Regions from separate parts of the Geobacter sp. FeAm09 genome, predicted to be linked through region 2. Evidence: riboswitches for the same ligand, from Rfam matches in the RefSeq annotation. Region 2 holds a riboswitch; the other holds the start of a gene.
The links. Region 2 has a riboswitch for thiamine pyrophosphate ahead of thiS (sulfur carrier protein ThiS). Riboswitches for the same ligand answer to the same signal wherever they lie in the genome.

Region 1 (3,378 bases), 1.4 Mb from region 2:
CGCCCCTCGTTCTTCATCCGCTCCACCGTGGAACGGGTCACGCCGCAGTGCACGGTGATGAAGTCCACCCCGTCCTCGGCATGCTTGACGATGCCGGCGAAGATATCGTCCACCGTCATGTCCACGATGGCCTTCTTCTTGACCCGTACGGCGTCTAGGGCGGCCTGGTAGAGCGGCACGCTGCCGATGCAGGCGGTGGTTTCCGCCACCACGGCCCGTCTGATTTCGTCCACCGGTCCGCCGGTGGAGAGGTCCATGATGGCGTCGGCCCCGTATTTCACGGCAATGCGGGCCTTTTCCAGTTCCTTCTGCATGTCCGTATCGTCGGAGGACGAGCCGATGTTGGCGTTGATCTTGGTGCGCAGGCCGGTCCCCACCGGCAGGGGGGTGCCATTGGCGTGCTTGACGTTGTGGCAGATGACGATGGTGCCGGCGGCCAGTCCGTCGCGGATGAACTCGGGCTCCACCCCTTCCGCTGCGGCTGCGATCCGCATCTGTTCGGTAATGAGGCCCCGACGGGCGTATTCAAGCTGGGTCATTGCGTGCTCCGTATCAATGGGTAATGGTAAGGTTCAGCGGTCGCTCTGCCGGGCGGCGGCAAAATGATTCACCGGGCTGTGCCCCCTGCCCAGGGGGTGGGCCAGGCGGATGGCGGCGGAGATGAACTCCTTGGCCTTTTCCACGGCGCATTTGAGCGGTTCCCCCTGGGCGAGGAAGGCGGCGATGGCTGAGGCGTAGGTGCAGCCGGTGCCGTGGGTGTTGCTGGTGAAGGCCCGCTCCGCCGCATATTCCCGGCATTCGTAGCCATCGAAGAGGATATCCGTGGATTGCCGGCCGGCGAGGTGCCCCCCCTTGAGCAGCACGTTGGCCGGGCCGAGGGCGTGCAGGTCGCGGGCCGCCTGCTCCATGTCCGCCTCGCAGCGGATGGCCCGTCCCAAGAGACGCTCGGCCTCGGGGATGTTGGGGGTCAAGAGGTAGGCCTGGGGCAGCAGATGCTCCTGCATGGCGCGGATCGCGTCCCGGTCCAGCAGGGCCGTGCCCCCCTTGGAGATCATGACCGGGTCGATGACCAGCGGGATGTAGGCGGAGCGCTCCGCCAGCAGTTCGGCCAGGGCCGAAACGATGGCCGCGGTGTGCAGCATGCCGGTCTTGATGACGTCCACCGGGATATCGGCCAGCACGGTCGTGATCTGGTCCATCACAAAGGAGGGGGGGAGGCCGTGGATGGCCGAAACCTCCTTGGTATTCTGGGCGGTCAGGGCGGTCAGGGCGCTGGCGGCGTAACTCCCCAGCAGGGTAATGGTCTTGATGTCGGCCTGGATGCCCGCCCCGCCGCCCGAGTCGCTACCGGCCACGGTCAGGACCGAGCCGCGGGGGTGGGGGCAGGTGCGGTTGAAGAGGAGTTTCAACTCGGCGGCCGCGATGTCCGGGCGGGGGCTCGACAGCACCGACGAGATCACCGCCACGGCGTCGGCGCCGGCATCGATCACCCGGCAGGCGTTGCTGGTGGTGATGCCGCCGATGGCCACCACCGGGAGCTTGATGCGGTCGCGGATGGCGCACAGGCCGCTGGTGCCCGGCATGTGGGTGATGACCTTGCTGTCCGTGGGGTACATGGCGCCGAAGCCGATGTAGTCGGCCCCTTCCTGCTCGGCCTGGAGGGCTTCCTCCAGGTTGTGGGTCGATTTGCCCACGATCTTGCCGGGGCCGAGCAGCATCCGCGCCTCGGCGATGGCACCGTCGTCCTGCCCCAGGTGAACGCCGTCCGCATCCAGTTCCTTGGCCAGGCGGGTATCGTCATTGACGATGAAGATCACGCCGAAGCGCCTGCAGAGCTGTTTCAGCTCGCTTCCTTCCGCCAGCAGGGTTTCGCGGCTTTTCTCCTTGGCGCGGTACTGCAGCACCGCCACGCCGCCCCGCAGGGCGGTCCGCACCCGCTCCACCAGGTTGTCTCCCTGGTCGGTGATCAGGTACACCCCCTCCACCGGCGGGAATACGTGCGTCGTATTGTTGATGACGAGCCGGAACCGTCTGCTGCAATCGCCCATGGCATATCCCTCGTGATAATAGAAAAGCCGCGCTGTTGTGATACAGGCGGCCGGGTTCATGGATTGGATGAACAGTCGTGCAAGCCGCTTTCCTACGCCGGGATTAACCGGATCAGGTTCAAAGGGTCTGATTCCAAAAGGAATCATCTCAGCTCTTTCGAACTCCCCCAGGGCCTTGTGATTGTGTCTACGGTACTGGATTTAACCGCTCCTGTCAATCCCAATGACTGTTGGGCAGGCGCGGATGCCGCAATACCGCCGTCGTCGGGGATGCCGGGAGGCGGCTTCCGCCGTTACAGCAGTCCGATCGTCCGGCGCAGGATGACGAGGACGTCCTCGACATTGATCTTGCCGTCCCCCACCGATACGCCGCCTACCAGCGGCGCCACATCCAGGTGCAGGAGCTGGCTGGCGGTCGGGGTGACGGTGCCCACCGCCGCCTTCAGAGCCAGCAGGGCGTCTGCGATGGCGAAGGTGGGGGTGGAGGTGCAGGCGGCGGTGGTAAAGGTGGCGTCGCTGCCGTTGGTGGTGCCGGCGCTGTTTGTCCCTTTCACCCGGAAGTGGTAGGTGGCGTTGCAGTTGAGCCCGGTGAGGGCGACGACGGCGGGGGTGCTCCCCGCCCCGGTGCCGACCGTGGCGCCGGTGGTGGCGGCCGTGGTGGTGCCGTAGCCGGTGGTGGTGCCGTAATCGAAGGTGACGGTGGTATCGTAGCCGTTGTCGGCGACGGTGCCGTTCAGGGTGGCGCCGCTGGCGGTGACGGCGGCGGCCGCGCCGGTGACGGCGGTGGGTGCCGAGCGGCTTGGGGTGGTGACGCTGTTGGAAGCCCCCGAGGCGGTCCCGGTGCCGGCGGAGTTGGTGGCGGCGACCGTGAAGGTGTAGGCGGTACCGTCGGCAAGGCCGGTTACCGTGATGGGACTGGCGGTGCCGGTGGCGGTGATGCTCCCCGGCGACGAGGTGACCGTATAGGCGGTAATGGTGGCGCCGCCGTCCGCGGCGGGCGGGGTGAAGCTCACCGTTGCCCGGCCGTAGCCGGCCGTGGCGGCGGTGCCGATGGCGGGGGCGCCGGGTACGCAGGCGGCGGTGGTAAAGGTAGCGTCGCTGCCGTTGGTGGTGCCGGCGCTGTTTGTCCCGCTGACCCGGAAGTGGTAGGTAGTGTTGCAGTTGAGCCCGGTGATGGCGACGGCGGCGGGGGTGCTCCCCGCCCCGGTGCCGACCGTGGCGCCGGTGGTGGCGGCCGTGGTGGTGCCGTAGCCGGTGGTGGTGCCGTAATCGAAGGTGACGGTGGTATCGTAGCCGTTGTCGGCGACGGTGCCGTTCAGGGTGGCGCCGC
Region 2 (3,378 bases):
AAGAGGGCATCGATAGCCGCAAAGTCGATGTAGCGTTCCGAAGTGGAGTTGATCAGTTCGATTTTTTCCCGATCATCCGGCCCGATCTTCGAGACATGCTCCCTGAGGCGGTAGAAGACCTCCGAAGAGGTCTCCTCGACGCGGATATAGGGAACCTTGCTGTCGTCGAGGATCTGCTGGGTGATGAGCGACATGGGGGCATGGCCGCTGATGACCAGGCCGGTCAGGCGCTTTTTGAAATCCGGTATATGGTGCAGCGAAGAGGCGGTGACGATCAACTCGTCCCGCGAACTGGTCACGATGAGCAGCGTGGAGTCCTCCAGATGGTCGATGACCCGCTGCGACGATGCCGCCCCCAACTGGATGGTATGGCAGAGGCGGCTTTTCTCGTCCGGATTCCCCCTGAGCGGCAGGCCGAGCATCTCGGCCACATGCTGCAGGGTCGGATGGGCCAGGATCGGGCTGTAATCGAAGGCGCTCGTCACCAGCAGACTGCTGCCGTCAAAGGCCTTTTTCAGATAGGCCAGGGACCGTTCGCGTTTTTCCGGCAGCAGCTTGTTGACCATGACGACCCGGACGTCGGCCTTTTCCCGCTCATAGAGCGCCAGGTTCAACTCCACGGCGTCGATCACGTTGCCGATGCCGCCGTTGGTGACCATGAGCACCGGCGCCCCCGCCATGTTCGCCACCTGGGCATTGTTCGCCCCGACCACCGATCCGACCCCGCCGTGGCCGGCCCCCTCGATGATGAGGAAGTCGTATTTCCGCTCCAGTTCGCGGATCGCGTCGGTGATGAGCCTGCGGGGCATTTCCGGGGTGATCTTGCCGTCCAGGTATTTCCTGGTCGAGCCGGGCGTCAGGGTCATGGGGGACATGAGGTGCGCGTCCTCGTCCAGGCCGTAAACGCTGGCCATCATGGCGGCATCCATATCCATGGTCAGGCCGTTGTACTCCACGCATTTGGGGCCGATCGGCTTGATGAAGCCGACCCGCTCATACTTCTTGCGGGCCAGATGCATGAGCGACAGGCTGATGGTGGTTTTTCCGCAATGCTGGCCGGTGGCGGCTATGAAGATCTTTTTGCACACCATTGTTATGCTGTACCATCCTTCCCGAAGCCATGTCACCGTCGAGAGTCCAGCCGTCCGCCCCAACCGCCGTCATACCGCCCCGAGAAACCGCTGGAAGTGTTCTTCGCCGGCCTGGAAGCGCAGAAAACGCACCCCCATGCCGCTTTTTTTGACCAGATGGAAGAGGTTTTGCGGCACTTTCTTCGCCCACATGACCCGGGCGTCTACCTGAACCAGATGGTCATCGACGGTAAACTCGATTCTGATTCTGCTGTTGGGTGGACAGACATTGGCGGTTTTGATGAACATGCCGGTTGCCGACAGGTCCTCGCTGAATGCCACGCGGCTGGCGCTGTCTATGCCGAAACGGATGGTTAAACGCTTTTTAAGACGCCCTATAATCCTCTTTTCGGTCATTATGGCCTCAAACTAAAGAGCTTATTATGTGACGGAAACGCCAAGACTATATCACAAAACGGCGGATGCGGGAGAAGAATTGAAACTACGCGGATTTTAGTTTTTTGTTTCCGCCCCGGCGACGGCATAAATTCCAATTGACAGACCGGCGCCAATACACTAGGTTAGTGTAAACGCTGGGGGAGTTTCGACTGAGAGCGGCGGTGCGCCGCGACCCTTAGTACCTGATCCGGGTAATGCCGGCGTAGGGAAGCGCAAACATTCAGATGTTCCAAGCCGCTTCCGCGGCTTTTTTGCGTTTTAGGAGGTTGTTGAAAAACAGCCATCAGGCCTTCGTCCTCGAAAGCCCTTTCGTGGGGCGTAGCGCCCCTCATCCTATCCTTCTCCCAAAGGGGGAAGGGATACCGTTACCCTCTCCCTCTGGGAGAGGGTGGCCAAAGGCCGGGTGAGGGCCTCCTCAGGGCTTGTCGAGCGGGGGCGACGATCTGACTATTTTTGAACAACCTGGGTTTTTCAATAGCGCAGTCAGTTCGTACCGGGCGCGAAGGAGAAGGCATGCACATTACACTGAATGGCGAGACGGTCGCCATCGCCGAGGGGAGCACGGTCGCCGGGCTTCTGGAGCATCTGCGGCTCCCGCGCGAACGGGTGGCGGTGGAGGTCAACCTGGACATCGTCCCCAAGGCGGCCTACGACGGCCACGGGCTTGCGGAGGGGGACCGGATCGAGATCGTCCACTTCGTGGGCGGAGGATGAAGGACCGGTAGCGAGGGGGGCGGGAAAAACCGCGCACGGAGCCCTGCGCCCGAGCCGACACTGTTGCACAAAGGAGACCAGCAATGACAACCCACAACGATACCTGGACGATCGCCGGCCGCGAGTTCACCTCCCGCCTGATGGTGGGCACCGGCAAGTACGCCAGCTTCCAGCAGACGGCCGAGGCCCTGGAGGCCTCGGGGGCCGAGATCATCACCGTGGCGGTGCGGCGGGTCAACCTGGACCGGAGCAAGGAATCGCTCCTGGATTACATCGATCCCAAGAAATACACCCTGCTCCCCAATACCGCCGGCTGCTACACGGCCGACGACGCCGTGCGCACCTGCCGCCTGGCCCGGGAGGCGGGCATGTCGGATTTCGTCAAGCTCGAGGTGCTGGGGGACGAGAAGACCCTGTTCCCGGACAACGAGGAGCTGCTCAAGGCGGCCCGGATCCTGGTCAAGGAGGGCTTTACCGTGCTCCCCTACACCAGCGACGACGTGATCATGTGCCGGAAGCTGGAGGATATCGGCTGCGCCGCGGTCATGCCCCTGGGAGCCCCCATCGGCAGCGGCCTGGGCATCCGCAACCCCTACAACATCAGGATCATCCTGGAGACGGTCAAGATCCCGGTGATCGTGGACGCCGGGGTCGGCTCGGCCTCCGATGCGGCCGTCGCCATGGAGCTGGGCTGTGCCGGCGTGCTCATGAACACCGCCATCGCCGGGGCCCAGGACCCCATCGCCATGGCCCGCGCCATGAAGCTGGCCGTGGAGGCGGGGCGGCTTTCCTACAAGGCCGGCAGGATTCCCCGCAAGCTCTATGCGAACGCATCCAGCCCACTGGACGGCATGATCACCTAGTTTCCGCCCGGAAAGGGTTCTTTTCCGCCCATGCGGCGTCAATCTTCGGGCTTGCTTGTGCGGCGTACCGATGTACGCCTCCGCGCAATCCCTCGATTTCCTTGCCTGGACGAAAAATTCCTCCTTTCCGGATCGGAAACTGCCTGATACGTGAATCCGTGACACCTTCACGGTTTCTTTCGCTCTCGCGTCGTCTCCAGGCAATAGTAACGCATTCACCCAGGGGCGTGCCCGATCACGCCCCGATGATCTTTGCCGTATGTTCACCGTGT

Region 1: another riboswitch for thiamine pyrophosphate. It lies ahead of thiD (bifunctional hydroxymethylpyrimidine kinase/phosphomethylpyrimidine kinase); the one in region 2 lies ahead of thiS (sulfur carrier protein ThiS).

Annotation. Positions count from the first base shown of each region.
Region 1 is NZ_CP042466.1:854,192-857,569, forward strand. It holds gene thiC (phosphomethylpyrimidine synthase ThiC) at 1-539, opposite strand, end outside; gene thiD (bifunctional hydroxymethylpyrimidine kinase/phosphomethylpyrimidine kinase) at 573-2,048, opposite strand; TPP riboswitch at 2,121-2,227, opposite strand; gene FO488_RS20390 (fibronectin type III domain-containing protein) at 2,342-3,378, opposite strand, start outside.
Region 2 is NZ_CP042466.1:3,544,916-3,548,293, reverse strand. It holds gene FO488_RS16745 (AAA family ATPase) at 1-1,088, opposite strand, end outside; gene FO488_RS16740 (PilZ domain-containing protein) at 1,161-1,487, opposite strand; TPP riboswitch at 1,656-1,755, shown strand; gene thiS (sulfur carrier protein ThiS) at 2,043-2,243, shown strand; gene FO488_RS16730 (thiazole synthase) at 2,327-3,106, shown strand.